Regions from separate parts of the Micromonospora sp. NPDC000663 genome, predicted to be linked through region 4. Evidence: riboswitches for the same ligand, from Rfam matches in the RefSeq annotation. Region 4 holds a riboswitch; each other region holds the start of a gene.

Region 1 (5,723 bases), on a different contig from region 4:
CCTGATCGGCGTCTCGGTGGGCAACCTCGACGACAACCCGGTCCAGCCGGAGCTGCCCTTCCAACCCGACCCCGGCACCGACCTGGACGCGGCGGTCGACGCGGTCCGCGACCGGTTCGGATCGGCGGCCCTCACCCGGGCGGTGCTGCTCGGCCGCGATCCCGGCGTCGAGATGCCGCTATTGCCCGACTGATGGTCTCTTGGCGGCCGAGTTTCCTGCGATCGGCGACACATCACAGCAGGTCGGCGGTTTAGCCGACCGCCCACGGGTGACCCTTGAGGGGACCAGCCTGACGAGGGGGACCCACGATGTCCGACGACACCAGCAACCGACCGAGCCGTCGCGTCGAGCGTCCGCACGACGTGACCGACCCGCTGCTCTGGCAGCTCGCGGTCGACGTGCTGAGCGCCCACGAGCCGGACGACGAGGGGCACTGCCGCAATCTCCAGTGCGCCGGCCAGGGGTGGCCGTGCGAGGCCCGCACCGGCGCCGAGCACTCGCTGCGGCTGGCCCGCGGCGAGTCCACCTCGGTCGAGATGACTGTCGACGAGGTACGGGACGAGAGCCGCCCCGGCTGGCCCGGCGGGACCGCGCCGCGCTGGGGCCGCAACGCCGGGCCGCTGCCCGCGCAACAGCGGGAGCAGAAGGCATCCGCCACCGCGGCCTGACCGCGACCCGCGTCGTCACACACGAACGCTCGGCCGGTGACCCGGCCGTGCGTCGTGCGTCGTGCGTCGTGCGTCGTGCGTCGTGCGTCGTGCGTCGTGCGTCAGAGGCTGAGCCGCTGACCCGGGAAGATCAGACCCGGGTCGGCGCCGATCAGCTGCCGGTTGCGCTCGTACAGCGCCTGCCAGCCGCCGGTCGAGCGCTGGCGGTCGGCGATCTCCGACAGGGTGTCGCCCGGCTTGACGGTGTACGTCTCGCCGCCCGCCGCGGGCGCGGTGCGCTCGTGGTCGCGCGTCGCCGGCTTCTCGCCGCGCGACGGCCTGGGCTTCGAGGTCGACTCCGTCGACTTGGCCGACTCCGTCGACTTGGTTGACTTGGTCGACTTCGTCGACTTGCTGGCGGAGCCGCCCGACGAGCCGCCCTTCTTGCCGCAGGTCGGCCAGGCGCCGATGCCCTGCCCGTCGAGCACCTTCTCGGCGACGGCGATCTGCTCGCCGCGGCTGGCCAGGTCGGCGCGTGCGGCGTACTTCTTGCCGCCGTAACCGGCCCAGGTGCTCTGCGAGAACTGCAACCCACCGTAGTAGCCGTTACCGGTGTTGGTCTTCCAGTTGCCGCCGGACTCGCACTTGGCGATCGCGTCCCAGTTGACGCCGGCCTGCGCCGGGGCGGCCGGGCCGAAGAGGGCGACAGCACCGGTGACCGCGCCGACGGCAAGGGTGCCGACGGCGAGGCGGCGGGTGGTGACCCGTCGATGACGGGGCGTGTGAACAGACGTCATGAATATCCTCCACGCCGGCGAGGTGAGCTGTCGGGTTCGGGCCGAGGAGCCCGGCCGCGCGGTGGCGGCTTCACCCCGAGGTGCGTGCACCGGAAAACCTGGTTCCCCCGCTCCTGCCCGGTGGACTGGGTTCCGACGACCGGGGGCAGGATTTGGCGTTGCCGGCCGTGGTGTCCGCAGTGGCGAACCCGACCGACGTTAGGCACGGTCGGTGACGAACGCCCACTCGCTGTGAAGTTCTTCACCGGGCAGCGCTCCGCGTTGCGCCCACCGGTTGCGGGCCTCGCGACACTGTGCAGTGACCACGATGGACCGTTTGCGATCAGCGCTCGGGGCGGAGCCAGGCGACGATTCGACGCAGCAGCTCGACGTGGCCTGGCGACTCGTACGACCGGCCGTCGTGGCCGAGGGCGCTGTAGACGATCCGGCTGTCCCCTGCCGTGCGGGCCCAGACGAGCGGGTGGAAGACGCCGCCCTCCCGGTACCCGTAGAGCGGCTCGATGTGGACGCCGTCGACCCGTTCCAGGTCGGTGTAGCGCTCGTCGAAGACCTCGATGTCGCCGAGCCCCTCGGTGATCGGATGCGCGACGGCGGTCCGCCGGATGAGACTGGAACCGATCGGCGGATGGAACGAACGGCCGTGTTCCCAGGCGGCGCCGATGGTGGCACGCCAGCTCGGCACCCGGGGGAACGCGAGGGTCGCGCTGTGGACGGCGAGCAGATTGCCGCCGCCGGCCAGGAAGCCGTCGAGAACGAGCCCGAAGAGCGCGTCGTCGGGGACCGGGGAGGACCGGTCGGCGCTCGCGTTCACCACCAGCAGTCGGGCACCGTCGAGCGCGGTCGCGAGCCGGTCGACGGACGTCACGACGGCGGCACCACCGATGATGTCCGCGAGGATGGCGCTGGTCTCCGGCAACGGGTGCCAGCGGTCGCCGTGCGGCCCCTGGCCGCTGAAGATCACGGTGCCGACAGGCACGGGCCCTCCCGGAATCGACGTTCGGGCAGCGGTCAGGGTCGAGTACCGGCGGGGCCCCTGCCGGGTGCCCCGCCGGTCGGAGCGACTACAGGGTGCGGGCCAGCCGGTCGGCGAGCGTCCGGGTGAAGCGGGCCGGGTCGGCCAGTTCGCCGCCCTCGGCGAGCACCGCCAGGCCGTACAGCAGCTCGGCCGTCTCGGTCAGGGTCTCGGAGGAGTCGCCCTGCTCGTGGGCCTTGCGCAGCCCGGCGACCAGCGGATGACCCGGGTTGATCTCCAGGATCCGCTTGGTCGACGGAACCTCGTGCCCCATCGCCCGGTACATCTTCTCCAGCGTCGGGGTGAGATCGTGCGCGTCCCCGACGACGCAGGCCGGTGAGGTGGTCAGCCGCGACGACAGGCGGACCTCCCGGACACTGTCGGCGAGGGTGGTGCCCAGCCATTCGACGAGCGCGGCGAACTCCTGCCGCTGCTGTTCACGTTCGGTCTCGGCCTGCTGCTTCTCCTCGTCGGTGTCCAGGTCGACCTCGCCCTTGGCGATGGAGCGCAACTGCCGACCGTCGTAGGTGCCGACCCGCTCGACCCACACCTCGTCGACCGGATCGGTCAGGAGCAGCACCTCGTGGCCCTTGGCCCGGAACGCCTCCAGGTGCGGGGAGTTCTCAATGGTGGCCCGGGAGTCGCCTGTGGCGTACCAGATGTCGCTCTGGCCGTCCTTCATCCGCGAGACGTAGCCGGCGAGGTCGGTGGGCTCGGCCGGGTCGTTGGTGGACGCCACCGACAGGATCTCCAGCAGGGTCTCCCGGTTGTCGGTGTCGTCGATAAGCCCTTCCTTGACGACAGTGCCGAACTCGGTCCAGAAGGTGCGGTACCGCTCGGGGTGGTTGGCCTTGAGGTCCTTGACCGTGGCGAGGACCTTCTTGACCAGACGGCGGCGGACGATCTGGATCTGCCGGTCCTGTTGCAGGATCTCGCGGGAGATGTTCAGCGACAGGTCGTGCGCGTCGACCACCCCCTTGACGAAGCGCAGGTAGGTGGGGACCAGCGCCTCGCAGTCGTCCATGATGAACACGCGCTTGACGTAGAGCTGGACGCCGCGGCGGCCCTGCGGGGCGAACATGTCGAGCGGGGCGTGGCTGGGCAGGAACAGCAGCGCCTCGTACTCGAAGGTGCCCTCGCCCTTCATGTGCACGACCTCGAGGGGGTCGGCCCAGTCGTGGCTGACGTGCTTGTAGAACTCGTTGTACTCGGCGGCGTCGACCTCGTCGCGGGGCCGCGCCCAGAGCGCCTTCATCGAGTTGAGGGTCTGCACCTCGCTCGTGGCGTCCGCGCCGTCGGCGCCGGGGCGTTCGACGGTCATCCGGATGGGCCAGGCGATGAAGTCGGAGTAGCGCTTGACGATCTCGCGGAGGGTCCACTCGGAGGTGTAGTCGTGCAGGTTGTCCTCGGTGTCGGCGGGCTTGAGGTGCAGGGTGACAGACGTGCCCTGCGGCGCCTCGTCGACTCCCTCGACCGAGTACGTGCCCTCGCCTGCGGACTCCCAGCGGGTGCCGCCGGTCTCGCCGGCCTTGCGGGTGAGCAGGGTGACCCGGTCGGCGACCATGAACGCGGCGTAGAAGCCGACGCCGAACTGGCCGATCAGGTCCTGCGAGGCGCGCGCGTCGGCGGACTCGCGCAGCTGGCGCAGCAGCTCGGCGGTGCCCGACTTGGCGATGGTGCCGATGAGGCCGACCACCTCGTCGCGGGTCATCCCGATGCCGTTGTCCCGGACGGTGAGGGTGCGGGCGTCGCGGTCGACCTCGATGGTGACGTGCAGGTCGTCGGTGTCGGCGACGAGGTCCTTGTCGACCATGGTGGCCAGCCGCAGCTTGTCCAGCGCGTCGGACGCGTTCGAGATGAGTTCCCGCAGGAAGACGTCCTTGTTCGAGTAGATCGAGTGGACGACCAGTTGGAGGAGCTGACGCGCCTCGGCCTGGAACTCCAACGTCTCGGCCTGGTTGCTCACACCGTCTCCCTTCTGTCACGTGCGGAGGTTCGCGCAAAGGATACGAGTCGTCACCGGGTGGGCGGTGGGGACGTCCGGGTCGTATTCCCGATCCGGGCGCGCCCTCCTCGTGACGTAGGTGACTTTGGCTAGCAGAAGTCAGCACGGATAACCTGACGCCCATGAAGATCTCTGGAAGCACCGCCCTCGTCACCGGCGCCAACCGTGGCTTCGGCCGCCACCTCGCCGCCGAACTCGCCTCCCGGGGCGCCACCGTCTACGCCGCCGCCCGCAACCCCGACACCGTCGACCTGCCCGGCGTGACGCCGGTACGCCTCGACATCACCGACCCCGCCTCGGTGGCCGCCGCCGCCGAGCTGGCCGGCGACGTGAACCTGCTGATCAACAACGCGGGCATCGACACCCGGACCGACCTGCTCGACGGCGACCTGGACCTCGTCCGGCTGGAGCTGGAGACCCACTACGTCGGCACCCTGTCGACGATCCGGGCCTTCGCGCCGGTCATCGCCGGCAACGGCGGCGGGACGATCCTCAACGTGCTGAGCGTGCTGTCCTGGTTCGGCTCCCCGGCCCACCCGGCCTACAGCGTCGCCAAGTCCGCCGAATGGTCGATGACCAACGTGCTGCGCGTCCAACTCGCCGAGCGGGGCGTCCGCGTCGCCGGCCTGCACGTCGGCTACCTGGACACCGACATGGCCGCCACTGTCACCGGCCCGAAGTCCGACCCGGCCGCCATCGCCCGGATCGCCGTGGACGGCATCGAGGCCGACGCGTACGAGATCGTCGCCGACGACCTGAGCCGGCAGGTGCAGGCGGGGCTGGCCGGCGGCGTCGCCGCGCTCTACCCGCAGCTCCCCTGACCTCCGACGCGACGGGCCGCCGCCGGGTGTTCCCGACGGCGGCCCTGCCTCATGTCGGGTACGCGGTCAGCTCGCCTGCAACGTCACGTCGTCGATCACGAAGCTGGTCTGCAGTGAGGCGTCCTCGGTGCCGGTGAACGTCAGCGTCACGGTCTGCCCGGCGTACGCGGCCACGTTGAGCGTGCGCTGGACGTAGCTGGTCGAGGCGTTCAGATTCGAGTACGTCGCCAGCGTGGTCGAACCCATCCGCACGGTCAGCTTGTCGTACGCCGTGGACGTGGTGGTCTCGGCGGTGTCGATGCGCGTCCAGAACGACAGCGTGTAGCTGGAGCACCCGGCCGGCACGGTCACCGACTGGGACAGGGTCTCGGTGCGGGTGCTGCCGTACCCGTTGAGCCACGCCTTGTACGACCCGGTGCGGGCCGGCTTGCTGCTGGAGT
Region 2 (5,723 bases), on a different contig from region 4:
GCTGGCCGCCGGCAACCGGCGCTTCGTCAGCGGCTCCCCGCGCCACCCCAACCAGGACGCCGGGCACCGGGCCGCGGTGGCCGACGGGCAGCACCCGTTCGCGGTGATCGTCGGCTGCTCCGACTCCCGACTCGCCGCCGAGATCATCTTCGACCGGGGGCTGGGTGACCTGTTCGTGGTCCGCACGGCCGGGCACACGACCGGCCCGGAGGTGCTGGGCAGCGTGGAGTACGCGGTGACGGTGCTCGGCACCCCGCTCGTGGTGGTGCTGGGCCACGACTCGTGCGGCGCGGTCCAGGCGGCCCGTGAGGTCGCCGCCACCGGCGTGGCGCCCGAAGGGCACCTGGGCGCAGTCGTGGACGCCGTGCTGCCCAGCCTCCGTCGCGCCGCCGCCGACGGTGTCGACGACATCGACGGCATCGTCGACATCCACATCGCACAGACCGTCGAGGCGTTGCTGGAACAGTCGTCCGTGCTGGCCGAGGCGGTGACGCGGGGGCGGTGCGCGGTGGTGGGCGTGTCGTACCGGCTCGCCGCCGGTGTGGTGCGCCCGGTCGCGGCCGTTCCGGCGGGCGTCGCCTCGCTCGACGTACCCGACGGGCCGTCGACGCCGGCCGCCGCCTGACGCGACGAGGGCCGCCCCGCGGTGCGGGACGGCCCTCGATCAGCTGAGCGGGTGGGTCAGAGCATCGACATGTGGACGTGGTCGGTGTGGTTCGACGGTCCGCTGTACGACTTCCAGCCGGTCGCCGGGAACCAGATCTGCCGGTTCCAGATCACGTAGTAGATGCCGAGGCGGTCGGCGTTGCGGATGAGGAACGCGGCGACGTTGTTGCCGTACGTGCGGGTGTCCTCGTTGTGCCACGGGCTGAAGCCGCTCTTCTGCAACGACCAGTCGCAGGCGCGGCCCTTCGGGTGCTCGTACGGTCCACCGTTGCGGTGGCAGCCCACGAACCGGGTGTACCCTGCCCGCCTGACCTCCTTGTACGCGTGCAGCGTGCGCGGCGTGACGCAGCCGGAGGTGGTCGGGTCGTCCTCGCTGCACGACTGCGCCTTCCAGTCGCCGTCGTCGGTGCGCCCCGGGCCGATCCGGGCGACCGGCGACGTGGCGTCCACCAGGCCGCCGGTGAAGCCCTTCCCGCCGACGAGGGCGAGCGCCTTGTCCGCGTCGCGCTTCTCCTTCGCCATCAGGGCTGTCTGCTTCTGCTGCTCCCGTACCTCCACGTCCAGGGCCACCTTCGCCTGTTCGGCGCGGGCCTTCACCGCGTTGACCTCGGAGAGCTTCTTCTCGTTGACCATGTTCATCTCGTCGAGCGCGGCGGCCCTCCGGACGAACGAGTCGGGCGCGTCGCTCTCCAGCAGCATCGCGATCGCGCCGATCCGGCCGGTCCGGTACGACTGGGCGGCGATCTGACCGACCTGCGGAGCCAGGGCGTCCAGCTCGGCCTTGGCGCGCTCCACCTCCGCCGCCAGCTCCGCCTGCCGCCTCTTGGACTTGTCCAGTTGGGACTTGGCCGCCAGGTAGTCCCGGTTGGTCTTCTCGATGACGTCGTTGAGCAGCTTCGGCTCGCCGTCCTCCTCGTGCCCGGACGGCGTTGGCGTCGTCGGGGCGGCGTACGCCGGGAGGGGTCCGGCGAGCACGGTCAGTGCGGCGAGCACGGCCACCACGGGCGTCAACCAGCGGCGTAGGGGTGCCGTCACGATGTTCCCTTCCGTCGACCGCCGACCGGGTTAGCTGACGGGTTCGGGGCGGAAGTGGCCCCTACCGCTGACGCGGATTCACCCCACGTACCTGGGTTCCCGGCTCGCCGGTTGGCGATTGGGCGGTGGCACCGCAGGCGCCGATTCGCGCCTTCGGCGGTGACCGGCAGCGAGGTTACCCGAGAGTCGACCCCCTGAGCTACGTCCCGATGCCGACTAAAAGCGTCATTTCGCCATGGCGTTGAGTGACCAGTGATGCGGTTCTCAGGCCGGATGCCCGATCTGGTCACGCTGAGGAGTGTCACCATGCCGTATCCGTGCTCCTGTTCGGCTCTGGCCACCGGGTGGTGGCGGTGGGCGGGGGTGTCGTCCGCGTCCGGTCCGGCCCGTCCACCGGGACCGTTCGCGGGGAGCTCAGTGCGGCCAGGGCCTCCGCCCGGTCCGGCTGGGGCCGGGGGACGGGGACGTCGTCGGCCGGCTCGGCGCTCGACCGTCCGGCGGCGGTCACCACCGCGGCCAGCCCGGTGGTCAGCGGCACGGCGGCGATGAGGCCGAGGGTGGCCACTGCGCTGCGGACGATCTCCTGCGCCAGGAACTCGCTGGTGAGGATCTGTCCGAGGGGGCGCGTGTCGGCGGTGAGCAGGAGCAGCAGGGGCAACGAGGCGCCCGCGTACGCCAGCACGATCGTGTTGACCGTGGAGGCGATGTGCGCCCGGCCGACCCGGGTGGCAGCCCGGTAGAGCTGCAACCGGGTCAGCCCCGGGTTGGCGTTCGCCAGTTCGGTGACGGTGGCCGCCTGGGTGACCGTCACGTCGTCGAGCACCCCGAGCGAGCCGATGATGATCCCGGCGAGCAGCAGGCCGTGCAGGTCCACGTCGGCCTGGAACATCGACAGCGTGGTGGCGTCCTCGCTGCCGAAACCGGTGAGGTGGGTGGCGGCGGTGGCGATGGTGGCGAGCACGCCGGTGAGGACCAGGCTGCCCAGGGTGCCGAGGACAGCTACCGAGGTCTGCGCGGTCACCCCGTGCGTCAGGTAGAGCACCACGAACATGATCAGGGCGGCACCGACCACCGCGACGACAAGCGGTGACCGGCCGGCGGCGATGCCCGGCAGCACGAAGGTGAGCAGGATGGCGAAGCTGGCGGCCAGCCCGGCGAGCGCGGCCAGGCCACGCCACCTGCCGAACGCGACGATCGCGGCGGCGAAGACCACCGCCAGCCACACCAGCGGTGTGCCGCGCTGGTGTTCGGCGATGTTCCAGTTGCTGGCGCCGGGGTCGGCGGGGTCGGTCAGCTCGACCAGGATCACCTCGTCGCCGACGTCGACCCGAGGTGCTCCGGGGCCGTCCGGTACCGGTGTCTGGACCTGCTGCTCGGCGCTCGGCCCGTCCTGCACCCGGACGTCCACCGTGCCGCACCGCCCGTCGCCGGCGTTCGGTGTGCCCTCCGGGGTCTGCGGCGTGGGCGGGCACGGTTCGGTAACCACGCGGGTCACTGTGCCGTGGTAGCGCGGGACGTCCGCGCCGCCGCCGGTCTGCGGGGAGTCGCCCCGGGGCCAGAGCACCACAGCCGCGAGCACCGTGGCGACGAACAGGGGTACCACGGTCGCGACGAGGATCCGCCGTACCCGGGGAGGGGCGGACGGAACGGAACGGCTGTGGTCGGAACCCAATGCGAGACTCCCAACGAATCCGGTGCGGGGTACGTGCCGGCGGGCCGGTCGGTTCACCGTCGCCGCGGAAATGCGGTGACGGGCGCGGCGGATCGCGGGATGCCGATCGCTTGATCACGTACGGTGAACGACCGGCCGGACCGGCGGGGAGCGCCGCCGTGTCGCGGCGGCAGCGGTGCCGGACTGCGCAGCGTGATCCGGAGGGCCATCGTCGGAATGCTAACCACACAGGCTGTGGGGCGCAGGTCGTGGCGGAGTGTCGGGGTCCCGGAACCGCCCGCGTGGCGGAGTACGGCCCGGGATCGTGGAGTCATGCACGCTGAGTCACCACATGGTCCGTACGGTAAGCATCACGGTGGGCACGACAAGCACGCCGGTCACGACCCGGCGATGTTCCGCCGCCGGTTCTGGGTCTGCCTGGTGCTCACCGTGCCGGTGGTGCTGACCAGTCACCTCGTGGCGGACCGGCTCGGTCCGCGCTGGGACGTGCCGGGGAGTTCCTGGGTGGGGCCGGCGCTCGGCTCGGTGGTGTTCTGGTGGGGCGGCTGGCCGTTCCTGGTCGGCGCGGTCCGGGAGGTGCGGGACCGGGCACCGGGGATGATGCTGCTTGTCGCGATGGCGATCACCGTCGCCTACACCGCGTCGCTGGCCACCAGCGTCGGCGCGTTCGACCTGGACTTCTGGTGGGAGTTGGCGGCGCTGGTCACCATCATGCTGCTCGGGCACTGGCAGGAGATGAAGGCCATCGGGCAGGCCCGGGGAGCCCTCGCGGCGCTTGCCGCGCTGCTGCCCGACGAGGCCGAGCGGGTGGCCGCCGACGGCCGGGTCGAACCGGTGCCGGTGGGCGCGCTGCGGGTCGGCGACGTGCTGCTGGTCCGCCCGGGTGGCCGGGTGCCGGCCGACGGGGTCATCGTGGAGGGCGGCGCCGAGCTGGACGAGTCGATGATCACCGGCGAGTCGCGGCCGGTCGCCCGCGCGGCCGGCGGCCGGGTGGTGGCGGGCACTGTCGCCACCGACTCGGCGATCCGGGTCCGGGTCGAGGCGCTTGGTGAGCAGACCGCCCTCGCCGGCATCCAGCGCATGGTCGCCGAGGCGCAGCGCTCGGGCGGTCGGGCCCAGCTGCTGGCCGACCGGTTCGCCGCCGCGTTGTTCTACCTGGCCACCGGGACCGCCGTGCTGACCGTGCTGGTCTGGACGGCGCTGGGCCGGACCGACGAGGCGGTGGTCCGCGCGGTAACCGTCCTGGTGATCGCCTGCCCGCATGCGCTCGGCCTGGCCATTCCGCTTGTCGTCGCGCTCTCCACGGCGGTGGCCGCGCGATCCGGGATCCTGGTGAAGGACCGGTTGGCGTTGGAGCGGATGAGGACCGTCGGCGCGGTGCTCTTCGACAAGACCGGCACGCTGACCCGGGGCGAGCACACCGTCTCCGACGTGACCGTGACGCTGGGCATGGAGCGGGACGAGGCGCTGCGCATCGCCGCCGGCGTCGAATCGGACAGCGAGCATCCGCTCGCACGGGCGATCGTCGCGGCGGCCGGGTCCGCAGGTCCAGCCCCGGCCCACGGGTTCCGGTCGCTGCCGGGCCGCGGTGTGCAGGCGACAGTCGACGGTACGGAGTATGCGGTGGGTGGGCCGGCGCTGCTTCGCGAGTTGGGGGTGTCGCTCCCGGCCGACCTGGAGATGGCGACCGGGCGCTGGTCGGCGCGGGGTGCGGCGGTGCTGCATCTGGTGCGGCTGCCGGACCGCGTGCTCGGCGCGTTCGCGGTGACCGACGAGGTGCGTCCGGAGGCCCGACGGGCAGTCGACGAGCTGCGTGCCGAAGGCGTTCCGACCATCGCCATGATCACCGGGGACGCGCGGCCGGTGGCCGAGGCGGTCGCCGCCGAACTCGGGTTCCGCCCCGGTGTCGACGAGGTCTTCGCCGAGGTGCTGCCGGTGGACAAGGACGGCCGGGTGGCCGACCTCCAGCGGCGGGGGCTGACCGTGGCGATGGTCGGTGACGGGGTGAACGACGCGCCCGCGTTGGCCCGCGCCGACGTGGGCATCGCGATCGGTGCGGGCACCGACGTGGCGATCGAGTCGGCAGGGGTGGTGCTCGCCTCGTCCGACCCGCGTGGGGTGGCCGCCGTGGTGCGGCTGTCCCGGGCGTCGTACCGCAAGATGCGGCAGAACCTGGCCTGGGCGGCGGGCTACAACGTGGTGGCGCTGCCCCTGGCGGCCGGGGTGCTGGCCTGGGCCGGGGTGGCGTTGAGCCCGGCGCTGGCCGCCGTGCTGATGTCGGCGTCCACGGTCGTGGTGGCGCTCAACGCCCAGTTGCTGCGCCGGGTCCGGCTCGATCCGGAGTCGGACT
Region 3 (5,723 bases), on a different contig from region 4:
GGCGTTGCCAGCCCGATCGACGTACGGCACGATCGGGCGACAAGCGACGGCGGGAGACGGTGTGCTCAGGCGAGATACCTTCAGTTACACCGTCCAGGCCCGGTGCTCAGCCGCTGACGCCGCCGCGCTGCTCAGCGACCTGACCCGGCAGGGCGAACTGCACCCACTGATCGTGGACGTCCGACAACTGCCGCCCCGCCCCGGCACCCTGGCGAGCTACTCCATCAGCGACCGGCTGGTGGCCGGCCCGCTACGCTTCCGGACCACCTACCAGGCGGACGTGCTCACCAGCGACGACGACGAGATCGTGATGGTGGCCCGCCAGTGGCCCGCCACCACGGTGCACAACCACACCCGCCTACGCCCCGAATCGGACGGCCTGCTCCGGGTGGACGTCGAAATCACCCTGAGCGCTCCCGCGCCGCTGTTCCGGTACGCGTTCCGCCAGGCCCGCGCCGCCCACCTCGCCCTCGCCAGCCGCCTCGGCCCGGCCCTCGAACGCGCCAGCGACCCCCCACCACCCGCCTGACCCACCTCCGCGCCTCCGCCGCACCGCACCGCGCCTCCGCCGCACCGCACCGCGCCGCGCCCCGCCCCGCCGCGCCCGCCCTGCGGCCGTGCCGCCAAGATCCGCGCAGCTTCCCCGATGTTGCTGCCTCCGGCGCGCTGGAGGCAGCAACATCCCTGAACTTGCGCGGATCTTGCTCCGGCGGGCGGGTGCGCTCCCGCAAGATCGCACTCGATCCAGGATGTAGTGGCGTCCCACGACGCAGAGGCCACTACATCCTGGAGCGAGCGCGATCATGGCCGGCGGCTCCGGCGGCTCCGGCGGCTCCGGCGGCTCCGGCAGGTCCGGCAGGTCCGGCATGCGCGGCGGGGCCGGCAGGCGCGCTGGGTCCGGCCGGTCCGTCGGGTCCGGCGGGTCCGACAAGGGCGGCGGGGGCAGCGGGGGTGGCAGGGCGTGCGCGGTCGGCGCGATCGCGACCGGTGCGACCGGCGCGGGCGGTGTCCGCTGAGCGGGTGGGGCGGGTTGGGCGGATGGGGCGGCGGCCCCAGGGCTTGTAGGTGGAGAGCACCGTCGCGATGATCATGAGGCTGGTCGAGACGGCGGGGGCGATCACCAGGTCGGCGCGGTCCCGGGCGGGCAGTGCGGCCCCCAGGGCTCCGGCGTGGCGCAGGTTCGGGGTGAGCAGGAACAGGACCAGCCCGACCATCACCGTGGTGAGCACGAGTTTGACGAGCACCCAGCGGTAGCGCAGCAGTCCCCAGGGGGTGAGGAGTGCGCTGGCCACGCCGATCAGCCAGACCGCCACGCTCAGCGGCGCGAACAGCACGGTGCCGAGCAGTGCCGTGACCGGGTAGACCGTGGCCGGGTCGGCGCCGCGCTGGACCGCCACGCCCAGGGTGAGCAGCACCAGGTCGGTGCCGAGCCAGCCGAGGGAGGTGACCAGGTGCAGAGTGAGCAGTGCCTTGCGGGCCGTGGGCGGAAGTCGCATGGGAACGATGCTGCCGCCGGGCCGCCGCCGGGTCGTCCGACCGTCGGCGACATCAGGGGTACGCCCGCTGACGTACCCGTGGCCGGCACCCCCGGTTCGGGGCGCCGGCCACGGGTGGGGTCAGTACACCGACAGGTGCACGTGGTTGGTGTGGTCGCTGGACGGGTCGCCACCCGCCCCGCTGTACGACTTCCACCCGCTGCTGGGCAGCCAGATCTGCCGGTACCAGATCACGTACAGCACGGCGAGCCGGTCGGCGTTGCGGATGAAGTAGGCGGCCAGGTTGTTGCCGTACGTCTTGTCGCCGCCGGTGGCGTCACCGCCGAAGCCGTTCTTCTGCGCGGCGAAGTCGCAGGCCCGACCCTTCGGGTGTTCGCCTGAGCCGCCGGAGCGGTGGCAGGAGACGTACCGGGTGAAGCCGGCGGCCTTTGCCTGGTTGAGCGCGTGCAGGGTCCGCGGGGTGATGCAGCCGCTGGCCGGGGTGGGGTCGTTGACGCTGCACGACTCCGAGGGCCAGGAGCCGTCGGAGTTGCGCGGCGCGGCCGTGGCGTTCGCGCTGGACGTCCCCCGGTTGGAGCCGCCGTCGGAGGTGGTCTGCGGCTTGGGTGTGGTGGCCACGGTCAGGGCCCGTTCGGCCTGTTCCTTGCGCTTGGCCATCACGGCGACCTGCTTGCGCTGCTCGCGGATCTCGCCGTCCAGGGCGACCCGGGTGCGGGTGGCCTCGTCCTTGGTGGCGATCAGGTCGCGTAGCACCCGGTCCTCGTTGGCGGCGACCGCGTCCAGCGCGGCGGCCCGGTCCATGAAGCCTTCCGGGGTGTTGCTGTTGAGCAGCGCCGACATCGCGCCGAGGCGGCCGGTGCGGTAGGCGACGCCGGCGATCTCGCCGACCTTGCCGCTGCGGGCCTCCAGTTCGGCCTCGGTGGTCTTGAGCTGGGTGGTGAGCTGCTGCTGCCGCTGCACGGAGGTGTCCAGGGCGCGCTTGGCGTCCAGGTAGCCCTTGCTGGCGGCTTCCAGTTGGGCGCGAAGCGCGGGGGTGCCGCCCTCTTCGTCGCTGTCGGGCGCCGCGGCGGCCCGGTGGGTGGTCGGGGGAGCGGCCGCCGCCCCGGCCGGGAGTGCGACGCCGAGGGCGAGCATCGCGACGATCAGGGCCGCCAGGCGGGCGGCGGGTGGTCGTGCTGGTGCCACTACGCATGTCCTTCCGTCAGCCGCCGACCGGGTTAGCTGACGGGTTCGGGACGGAAGATCCCTACCGCTGACGCGGATGCACCCCAGGAACATGGTTCCCCGGTTCGCCCGCTCGGGCGATTAGGCGGCGACCGCCACCGGCGCCGGGAGGGCGCCGCCTGGTGGAGGCCGGGACCGAGCCTACCGGGGCAGGTGGGGCACTTGCAGCCGATGTGACGGACGGTGCGTGCGTCATGACCAAAAACTCGGACAAATATGAACCTACTTCTCGAAACGCGGTCACCATTCCACCGAGCCGCAGGCGCCGGGCGCGGCACCGGGCTCGATCTGGAGCGTCGCGTGTTCGATCCGGAAGTCGTCGTGCAGGGCGGTACGCGCCGCGCTGAGCACCGTGCCGACCTCCGCGCCGGGCGCCATGGTCAGGTGTGCGGAAGCCACCTCCATGCCCGAGGTGAGCGTCCAGACGTGCAGGTCGTGGACCTCGACCACGCCGGGCACTGCGGCGAGCCGGTCGTGTACGGCAGTGACCTGGAGGTGTTCCGGGGCGGCCTGCACGAGGATGCGGACGGCGGCCCGGCCGAGTCGCCACGTGCGCGGCAGGATGAACACGCCGATGGCGACCGCGACCAGCGGGTCGGCCCACCACCAGTCGGTGACCGTGATGAGCAGCGCCGCGCCGATCACGCCGACTGAGCCGAGGAGGTCGCCGAGCACCTCCAGGTACGCCCCCTGAAGGTTGATGCTCTCCCGCGCGCCGGCACGCAGCAGCGCGAAGGCGACCACGTTCGCGAGCAGGCCGAGTACGGCGACCGCGAGCATCGGGCCGGCCAGCACCTCGTGCGGGTCGCCGAACCGGCGGATCGCCTCGATCACCACGTAGACCGCCACGCCGGAGAGCAGGACGGCGTTCGCGAGCGCGGCGAGCACCTCGAGGCGGTAGAGGCCGAAGGTGCGCTGCGGGTCGCCTGTCGACCGGCGGGTGGCGGTGATCGCGGCGAGTGCCATGCCGATGCCGAGCACGTCGGTGAACATGTGCCCGGCGTCGGAGAGCAGAGCCAGCGAGCCGGTGCGGAAGGCCGCCACCGCCTCGACCACCATCAGGGCGGCGAGCAGCCCGAACGCTGCCCAGAGCCGTCCCCGGTGCTGGTGTGCGGCATTGGCGACCGACGCGTGGTGGTGGTCATGACCTGCGCCCACGAAACCCACCCTCCGCCGCCAGTCGGGACCGGTCAAATGTATGCGCACATCGCTATGTGTGCAACTATACGGTGGCACCCGCCCCGACGGTGCTCGTCCGGGCCCGATCAGCCGGTCGGGTCGACGGTGGTGAGCCGCTGCGTGGCCCGGGAGAGCGCCACGTAGAGCGTCCGTACCCCGGCACCCGGATCCGCGCGGATCTCGCTCGGGGCGACAAGCACCACCCCGTCGTACTCCATGCCCTTTGCCTCCAGGCTGGTCACCACCTGCAGGCGCGGTGCGCCGAGCGTGCCCAGCCAGCCGGCGACCTCGTCGCGGCGGGGGACCGGCGTGATCACGCCGACCGTGCCGTCCACCTCCGCCAGCAGACCGGCGGCCGCCTCCACGACGGCCGTCTCCAACCCGGCGGCGGGCACGATCAGCTCGACCGGGTCGACCCCCGTGGAACGCACGGCCGTCGGCAGCGGCAGGTCCGGGTAGAGCCGGCGGATCTCCGCCGCCGCCACCGCGAAGATCTCGGACGAGTTGCGGTAGTTGGTGGTGAGCGTGAAATCGTGCCGCTTGCGCCGGCCCAGCGCCTGGTCCCGCGCGCGGGTCAGCTCCTCCGGGTCACCGGTCCACGCCGTCTGCGCCGGATCGCCCACCACCGTCCAGGACGCCAACCGGCCGCGCCTACCGATCATGCGCCACTGCATCGGCGAGACGTCCTGCGCCTCGTCGACCACCACGTGCGCGTACTCCCGGTAGTCCGCCGGCCGTTCCCGGGCCGCCGCCCGCGCGGCGCGCTGCCGGTCGCCGAGGGTGGTCAGCTCACGGACCCCGCCCGCGAGCTGGAACGGGTCGCGCCGCGCCCGCGCCGGCTGCGCCGGCTTGCCGAGCAGTGCGTCCAACTCGTCGAGCAGCGCCACGTCCGCGATGGTCAACCCGGCGGAGTCCAGTTCCCGGTACGCCGCGCCCAGCAACCGGATCTCCGCGCCGGAGAGAATCCCGCCCGCGTAGCGGCGCAGGCGGTCCGGCCGGGCCAGCCAGCCGAGCACGTGCCGGGGGTGCAGTCGCGGCCACCAGGCCTTGAGGAACTCCCGGAACTCCGTGCGCTCGGCGATCTCGTCCTCGAAGGCTCGCTGCTCCGGCAACCGGCCCACGTTCAGCCGGCGGGCCTGTGCCCAGAGCGCGGCGAACACCCCGTCGAAACCCGCCCGCCGCACCTCGTTGCGCCGGGTGCCCCGGTGCAGCACGCGGTCCCGGATCGCGTCCAGCTCGGCCCGGTCCAGCCGCAGCAACGCACCCCGGTAGAGCAGCCGCAGCTCGCCAGGCCCGCCCGGCACGGCGTCGCGGACCGCCCGCTCCAACACCCGGCGCATCCGCAGCGAGCCCTTCACCGCCGCCACCTCGGGCGAGTCGGTACGGGTCGCGGTCATCCCCGGGAAGAGGGTGCCCAACGAGTGCAGGGTCGCGGTGTCCTCACCGAGCGACGGCAGCACCGAGGCGATGTACTCGACGAAGACCGACGACGGGCCGACCACCAGGATGCCGCCGCCGGCGTACCGGCTGCGGTCGGAGTACAGCAGGAAGGCGGCCCGGTGCAGGGCGACAGCCGTCTTGCCGGTCCCCGGACCGCCGGCGACGATCGTCACACCGGAACCGGGCGAGCGGATCGCCTCGTCCTGCTCCCGCTGGATCGTCGCCACGATGTCGCGCATGCCCCGGCCGGTGGCCCGCGACAGGGTGGCCAGCAGAGCGCCGTCCCCGACCACGGTCATCCCCTCCGGGGCGGCGGACGGGTCCAGCAGGTCGTCCTCGACACGGGTGACCCGTTCACCACGGGACTGGATGGTGCGGCGGCGC
Region 4 (5,723 bases):
CGGCCGCGCCGGCGGTACGGCGACAGGCGCGGCAGCCACCGGCGGAGCGTGCGGGTCGAGCCAGACCTGCACGGCCGGCCGGCCCGGCGCGTAACCCGGAATGCCCGGGACGGGCTGCTCGCGGCGGGTCAACATCGCCACGTCGACGGTGAACTCGAACAGCCTCCAGTCGACGTACGGCTCGGCCCGGGCCCCCTCGGCCAACCGGGCCAGTTGGGCCGGGTCGGTCACCGGTCGGGCGTGACCCGCCACGTACGCCTCGTCGTCGCTCTCCTCCGGCGGGAACGAGTGCAGCGCGTATCGGCCGTCCCGTTCGAGGTCACGGCGCTTCGGGGAGTCGATGACGAAGCAAAAGAGGCCCTCGTCGGTGATGACCGGGGAGACCGGATGGACCCGGGGCCCGCCGTCGGCGCGGACCGTGGCCAGGTAGCCGAAGCCCGGCCCGTACTGCTGGAGGAGAACGCGGATCCCGTCGGCGAGTCGGGGCTCGTCGGCGGCGAATTCGGACCAGGAAGCCATGCGGGCATTCTATCGAACAAATGTACGACCAGCGACCTCGACGCGCTGGTCACCGGCACCGAATTCGGCTGGCACGCAAGGCGCTATGGTGGTCCGATGCTGCTCTCCGACCGCGACCTGGTCTCCGAGATCAAGGCCGGCTCGCTGGGCCTGGAGCCCTTCGAGCCCATGCTGGTTCAACCGTCCAGCATCGACGTACGACTCGACAGGTTGTTCCGGGTCTTCAACAACCACCTCTACACCCACATCGACCCGGCCATGCAGCAGGACGACCTGACCTCGGTGGTCGAGGTGCCCGATGGCGAGCCATTCGTGCTGCACCCGGGGGAGTTCGTGCTCGCCTCGACGCTCGAGGTGATCTCGCTTGGCGACCAGCTCGCCGGCCGGCTGGAGGGCAAGTCGAGTCTGGGTCGCCTCGGCCTGCTCACCCACTCCACCGCCGGCTTCATCGACCCGGGCTTCTCCGGGCACGTGACGCTGGAGCTGTCGAACGTGGCGAACCTGCCGATCACGCTCTGGCCGGGCATGAAGATTGGCCAGCTGTGCATCTTCCGGCTCTCCTCGCCGGCCGAGCACCCGTACGGTTCGGCGGTGTACGGCTCGCGCTACCAGGGCCAGCGGGGGCCGACGCCCAGCCGGGCCTGGCAGCACTGGCGCACCTGGCCGACCCGCTGAGGCAAGAACGACGAGGGCCCGCCGCGAACGGATCGCGACGGGCCCTTCGGTCACCTCTGATCAGCCGGGGCGGCCGTAGCTGTGGATCGGGCCGTCGTCGACCTTCTTCATCTTGACCGGCTGACCGGCCTGGGAGGCGTGCACCACCCAGCCGTTGCCGACGTACATGCCGACGTGGTGGATGTCGCTGTAGTAGAAGACCAGGTCACCGGCGCGCAGATCGGCCCGGCTGACGTTCTTCGTGACCCGACTCTGCGCGGCGGCGTTGTGCGGCAGGCTCACGCCGGCCTTCGCCCACGCGGCGAGCATCAGCCCGGAGCAGTCGTACGAGTTCGGGCCCTCGGCGCCCCACACGTAGGGCTTGCCGATCTGCGCGCAGGCGAACTTCACTGCCGTGCCGGCGGCACCGCCGGGGTAGCTCGCCGGGCAGGGCGCGGGACGCAGCGGGCCGCCGCCCCCGTTGCCGTACACCTTGAGGCGCAGCTTCTGGAGGCGGTCGATCTCCTCGTTGATCTGCTTCTTCTTCGCCGCCAGCTGGGCCTCGGTGCGCGTCAGCTGGGACACCATCTCGTCGAGCGGAGCCTTCTTCGCAGCCAGCTCGTCGCGCAGGTCGGCCACCTCGCGGACGTCCTGCTGCTGGTTGTGCGCGAAACGATCGAGCATTTCGAGCTGCCCGACGACCTCGCTCGGCGACCGGCTGCCCAGCACGGCGTTGACGGTGGAGACGTTCTCGCCCTTGTACGCGCGTACGGCCAAGGCGCTGACCTTGTCCATCGCCGCGTCGACCTGACGCTCCAGCGGGGCGATCTGGGCGGCCAACGCGTCGGCCTGCTTGCGCTTGGCGGCAAGGTCGATCCGGGTGGCGTTGTGCCGTTCGATGATCGGTTCGAGTTTGTTCCAGTCGGCGTCGATCTGGCGTTCGATCTCGGCGACGGACGGGTCGGCGTGGGCCGCGGTGGCGCTGCCGGTCAGGACGACGGCGACGCCGACCAGTGCGGCGAGAGCTGTGGTGAAGCGGGACCAGCGTGGGCGCGGCACGATCGCCGTCGGGCCGGCTGCTGCCGGCCGCTCGGACGACGGCCGCGGGGCATGGAGTGCCACCGGGGTTCCGTTCTCCTTCTTCCTGACCGCCTACCGGGTTAGCTGACGGGTTCGGGCGGGAAGTTGGCGCCCTACCGCAGTGGCTGCGGATTCACCCCGGGGGACGTGGGTCCCCGGTTCGCTCGGAAACGACTCGGCGGTGTCGGTCCGTTACCGCCCGGGCTGGGCGGACCTGCTGTCGGGCCGACAAATGACCAGAGTAGAGACGCCCGTTACCGATCCGCAACCCGCGCGGCCGTGACACTCCGTACCGATTGGAGAGAGTCACGGGGCGTACGCGAAGATTTCTTTCCGATGACTTCGACAGATGGAAAGGTATTGACGCGGGCTTCGGGCGGCGCGAAGGTGACCTCACCTTCATCCGCGCAAATCTGGAGGGTTCGATGCACCGTCCAACCCTGTCCGCCGGCCGGCTCGCCCTGCTCGCCGCCGCCGTGGTCGCCGCCTCGACCGCGATACCGCCACCCGCCGGCGCCGCAGCGGCGCCCGCCCCCGACCGCCAGCAGCAGTACGCCGCCGCGGCGACTGAGTACGGCGTGCCGACCACCGTGCTGCTCGGTGTCTCCTACCTGGAGTCCCGCTGGGACAGCAACGCCGGCACACCGAGCACCAGCGGCGGCTACGGCCCGATGCACCTGACCGACGCCCGCCATGTGGCCGCCCTGCCCGCACGCGGCCACCACGACACCGGCACCGAGGACCCGCGCGGCGACGACTCCCGACCCGCGCTGGCACCCGCGACCCCACCCGCCGAGGACCCCGCGCCGCCCCCGGCCGCGTTGCAGACCGTGGACGCCGCCGCCGCGCTGACCGGCGCCGCACCCGAGTCGCTGCGTACCGACCCGAACGCCAACATCCGTGGCGGCGCGGCGCTGCTCGCGTCGTACCAGCGGGAGTTGGGTGCCCCGGTCGGAGCCGGCACCGACCCGGCCACCTGGTACGGCGCGGTGGCCCGCTACGCCGGCGCGGACAGCGCCGACGCCGCGGCGGCCTTCGCCGACGAGGTCTTCACCACGATCAGCGCCGGCGAGACCCGGGTGACCGACGACGGCCAGCGGATCACGCTGCCGGCCAGCGCGGTACGACCGGAGCGTTCCTGGCTGGACCGGCTGGGCCTGCGTCGCCTCGCCCGCCCGGACGGGCTGGAGTGCCCCCGCACCATCTCCTGCGAGTGGATCCCGGCGCCCTACCAGGCGTTCGGCGACGGCGACTACGGCAACCACGACCTCTCCGACCGGCCCGCCCGGCAGAAGATCGAGTACATCGTCATCCACGACACCGAGGCGAGCTGGGCGACCACGCTGAAACTCGTCCAAGACCCGACGTACGTGAGCTGGCACTACTCGCTGCGATCGGTGGACGGGCACATCGCCCAGCACGTGAAGACCAAGGACGTCGGCTGGCACGCCGGCAACTGGTACGTCAACGCCAAGTCGATCGGGCTGGAGCACGAGGGCTTCGCCGCCCAGGGCACCTGGTACACCGAGGCGATGTACCGGACCTCGGCGAAGCTCGTCCGGCACCTCGCGCTACGGCTCGGCATCCCGCTGGACCGCCAGCACATCATCGGCCACGACAATGTGCCCGGCACCGTCGCGTCGACAGTACGCGGGATGCACTGGGACCCGGGGCCGTACTGGGACTGGACGCACTACTTCGACCTGCTGCACGCCCCGCGACTGGACACCGGCACCCCGGCCACCGGCCTCGTCCGGATCGACCCGAACTACGCCACCAACCAGCCCGCGTTCATCGGATGCGTCACCCCCGGCGTGCCGTGCACACCGCGCGGCTCCTCGTCGGTGGTGCTGCGCGCCGCGCCGTCCGCGGACGCGCCGCTGGTGAACGACATCGCGCTGCGCCCCGACGGCACCCCGAACACCATGGAGGTGTCCGACCACGGCGCCCGGGCCTCCGCCGGCCAGACGTACGCCCTCGCCGGCCGGCAGGGCGACTGGACGGCCATCTGGTACCTCGGACAGAAGGCCTGGTTCCGCAACCCGGCATCCGCCCCCACCGCGAGCTGGACGGTCGGCGTGGTTGCCGTCCCGAAGCCCGGCCGGGCCACCATCCCGGTGTACGGGCGGGCGTACCCGGAGGAGGCCGCCTACCCCGAGGGCGTGCCCTACCAGACCATCTCCCCGTTGCAGTACACCCTGGCCGCCGGTCAGCGGTACTCCGTCGGCGCGGTGCTGGCCGGCGAGTACTACCGGGCCAGCACGTTCGACGGCTCATCGCCCGGCGACTGGACGGTGATCCGCGGCAAGAACCGGTACGCGCAGATCCAGTTCGGCCACCGCATCATGTACGTCAACCTGGACGACGTGCAGTTGCTACCCTCCCCGATCGGCGCGCCCCGCTGACCGGCAACTCCTGAGAAACCACGACGGCCCCCGGTCGGTGACCGGGGGCCGTCGTCGTGCCTGGGGCGGATCAGCCGGGTCTGCGGAACCCGGCGACAGGCATGTTGTTGATGCTCGCCACCTGCACCGGCTTGCCGGCTCGTGGCGCGTGCACCATCTGGTCGTTGCCGAGGTACAGGCCGACGTGGTGCAGGTCGCTGAAGAAGAAGACCAGGTCACCGGCGCGAGCGTTGCTCCGGGAGATCGCCTTGCCCTCGTTCCACTGGTCGCCCGTGTGGTGGGTGAGGTAGATCCCCGCCGACTTGTACGCGTACTGGGTCAGACCCGAGCAGTCGAACGAGTTCGGGCCGGTGGCACCCCAGACGTACGGGTCGCCGACCTGCTGGCAGGCGGTCTTGATCGCCTTCTGCGCGGCGGAGCTGGCCACACCGTTGATGGTCGGGCAGCCCTCGGTCTTGATCGTGGTCTTCGGCAGGGACGCCTCGAGCTGCTTGATGTCGGTGTCGATCTGCTTCTTCTTCGCGGCCAGCTCGTTCTGCTGCCGCGTCTGCGTGTTGATCAACGTGTCGAGCTTCTGCTTCTCGCCGTCGTACTTGGCCCGTACGGCAAGCACGCCCTCGACCTCCTTGCGCTCCTGCGCAGCGAGCCGGTCGAGGACGGTGAGCTGCTCGGTGAGCGTGTCCGGCTTGGCGGCGACCAGCAGGGCGCCGATGTCGTGCGACGGGCCGGAGATGTAGTAGCGGGAGGCGAGGTCACCGACCCGGTTCAGGGCCAGCTCGCTCTGCAGCGCCAACGGCTCGATCTTCTTCTGGAGGTCCGCCGACTTCTGCCGGTTGACCTTCAGCTGCGACCGCACCTTGTTGTACTGCTCGATGGTGGGCTCCAACTGCTCCCACTTCTTGTCGATCTGGGCCTCGATCTCGTCGACCGTGGGCTCGGCCTGTGCCGGCGCGGCGAGCACACCGGCACCGACGGCCGCCGCGGCGACCAGGACGAGCAGACGGTGGGCGACCCGGCGCAGACTGCCCGGCCGCGCGGACAGCCCCGGGGCGTGACGATGAGGGG

The links. Region 4 has a riboswitch for cyclic di-AMP ahead of ACFY1S_RS14260 (NlpC/P60 family protein). Riboswitches for the same ligand answer to the same signal wherever they lie in the genome.
Region 1: it holds a riboswitch for cyclic di-AMP, as region 4 does, so the genes downstream of both, ACFY1S_RS22720 (transglycosylase family protein) here and ACFY1S_RS14260 (NlpC/P60 family protein) in region 4, are expected to answer to the same signal.
Region 2: it holds a riboswitch for cyclic di-AMP, as region 4 does, so the genes downstream of both, ACFY1S_RS00215 (coiled-coil domain-containing protein) here and ACFY1S_RS14260 (NlpC/P60 family protein) in region 4, are expected to answer to the same signal.
Region 3: it holds a riboswitch for cyclic di-AMP, as region 4 does, so the genes downstream of both, ACFY1S_RS19080 (coiled-coil domain-containing protein) here and ACFY1S_RS14260 (NlpC/P60 family protein) in region 4, are expected to answer to the same signal.

What each region holds. Positions count from the first base shown of each region.
Region 1 covers NZ_JBIAYR010000007.1:92,936-98,658, forward strand. The annotation lists gene dinB (DNA polymerase IV) at 1-193, shown strand, start outside; gene ACFY1S_RS22715 (hypothetical protein) at 310-669, shown strand; gene ACFY1S_RS22720 (transglycosylase family protein) at 771-1,445, opposite strand; cyclic di-AMP (ydaO/yuaA leader) riboswitch at 1,443-1,613, opposite strand; gene ACFY1S_RS22725 (ThuA domain-containing protein) at 1,768-2,421, opposite strand; gene htpG (molecular chaperone HtpG) at 2,507-4,423, opposite strand; gene ACFY1S_RS22735 (SDR family oxidoreductase) at 4,585-5,283, shown strand; gene ACFY1S_RS22740 (M28 family peptidase) at 5,350-5,723, opposite strand, start outside.
Region 2 covers NZ_JBIAYR010000001.1:44,326-50,048, forward strand. The annotation lists gene ACFY1S_RS00210 (carbonic anhydrase) at 1-625, shown strand, start outside; gene ACFY1S_RS00215 (coiled-coil domain-containing protein) at 682-1,701, opposite strand; cyclic di-AMP (ydaO/yuaA leader) riboswitch at 1,706-1,836, opposite strand; gene ACFY1S_RS00220 (YibE/F family protein) at 2,003-3,373, opposite strand; gene ACFY1S_RS00225 (heavy metal translocating P-type ATPase) at 3,686-5,723, shown strand, end outside.
Region 3 covers NZ_JBIAYR010000005.1:117,046-122,768, forward strand. The annotation lists gene ACFY1S_RS19070 (SRPBCC family protein) at 62-529, shown strand; gene ACFY1S_RS19075 (hypothetical protein) at 780-1,496, opposite strand; gene ACFY1S_RS19080 (coiled-coil domain-containing protein) at 1,617-2,681, opposite strand; cyclic di-AMP (ydaO/yuaA leader) riboswitch at 2,687-2,818, opposite strand; gene ACFY1S_RS19085 (cation diffusion facilitator family transporter) at 2,961-3,878, opposite strand; gene ACFY1S_RS19090 (HelD family protein) at 3,986-5,723, opposite strand, start outside.
Region 4 covers NZ_JBIAYR010000003.1:422,704-428,426, forward strand. The annotation lists gene ACFY1S_RS14250 (pyridoxamine 5'-phosphate oxidase family protein) at 1-519, opposite strand, end outside; gene dcd (dCTP deaminase) at 616-1,194, shown strand; gene ACFY1S_RS14260 (NlpC/P60 family protein) at 1,255-2,295, opposite strand; cyclic di-AMP (ydaO/yuaA leader) riboswitch at 2,309-2,444, opposite strand; gene ACFY1S_RS14265 (N-acetylmuramoyl-L-alanine amidase) at 2,679-4,658, shown strand; gene ACFY1S_RS14270 (NlpC/P60 family protein) at 4,729-5,723, opposite strand, start outside.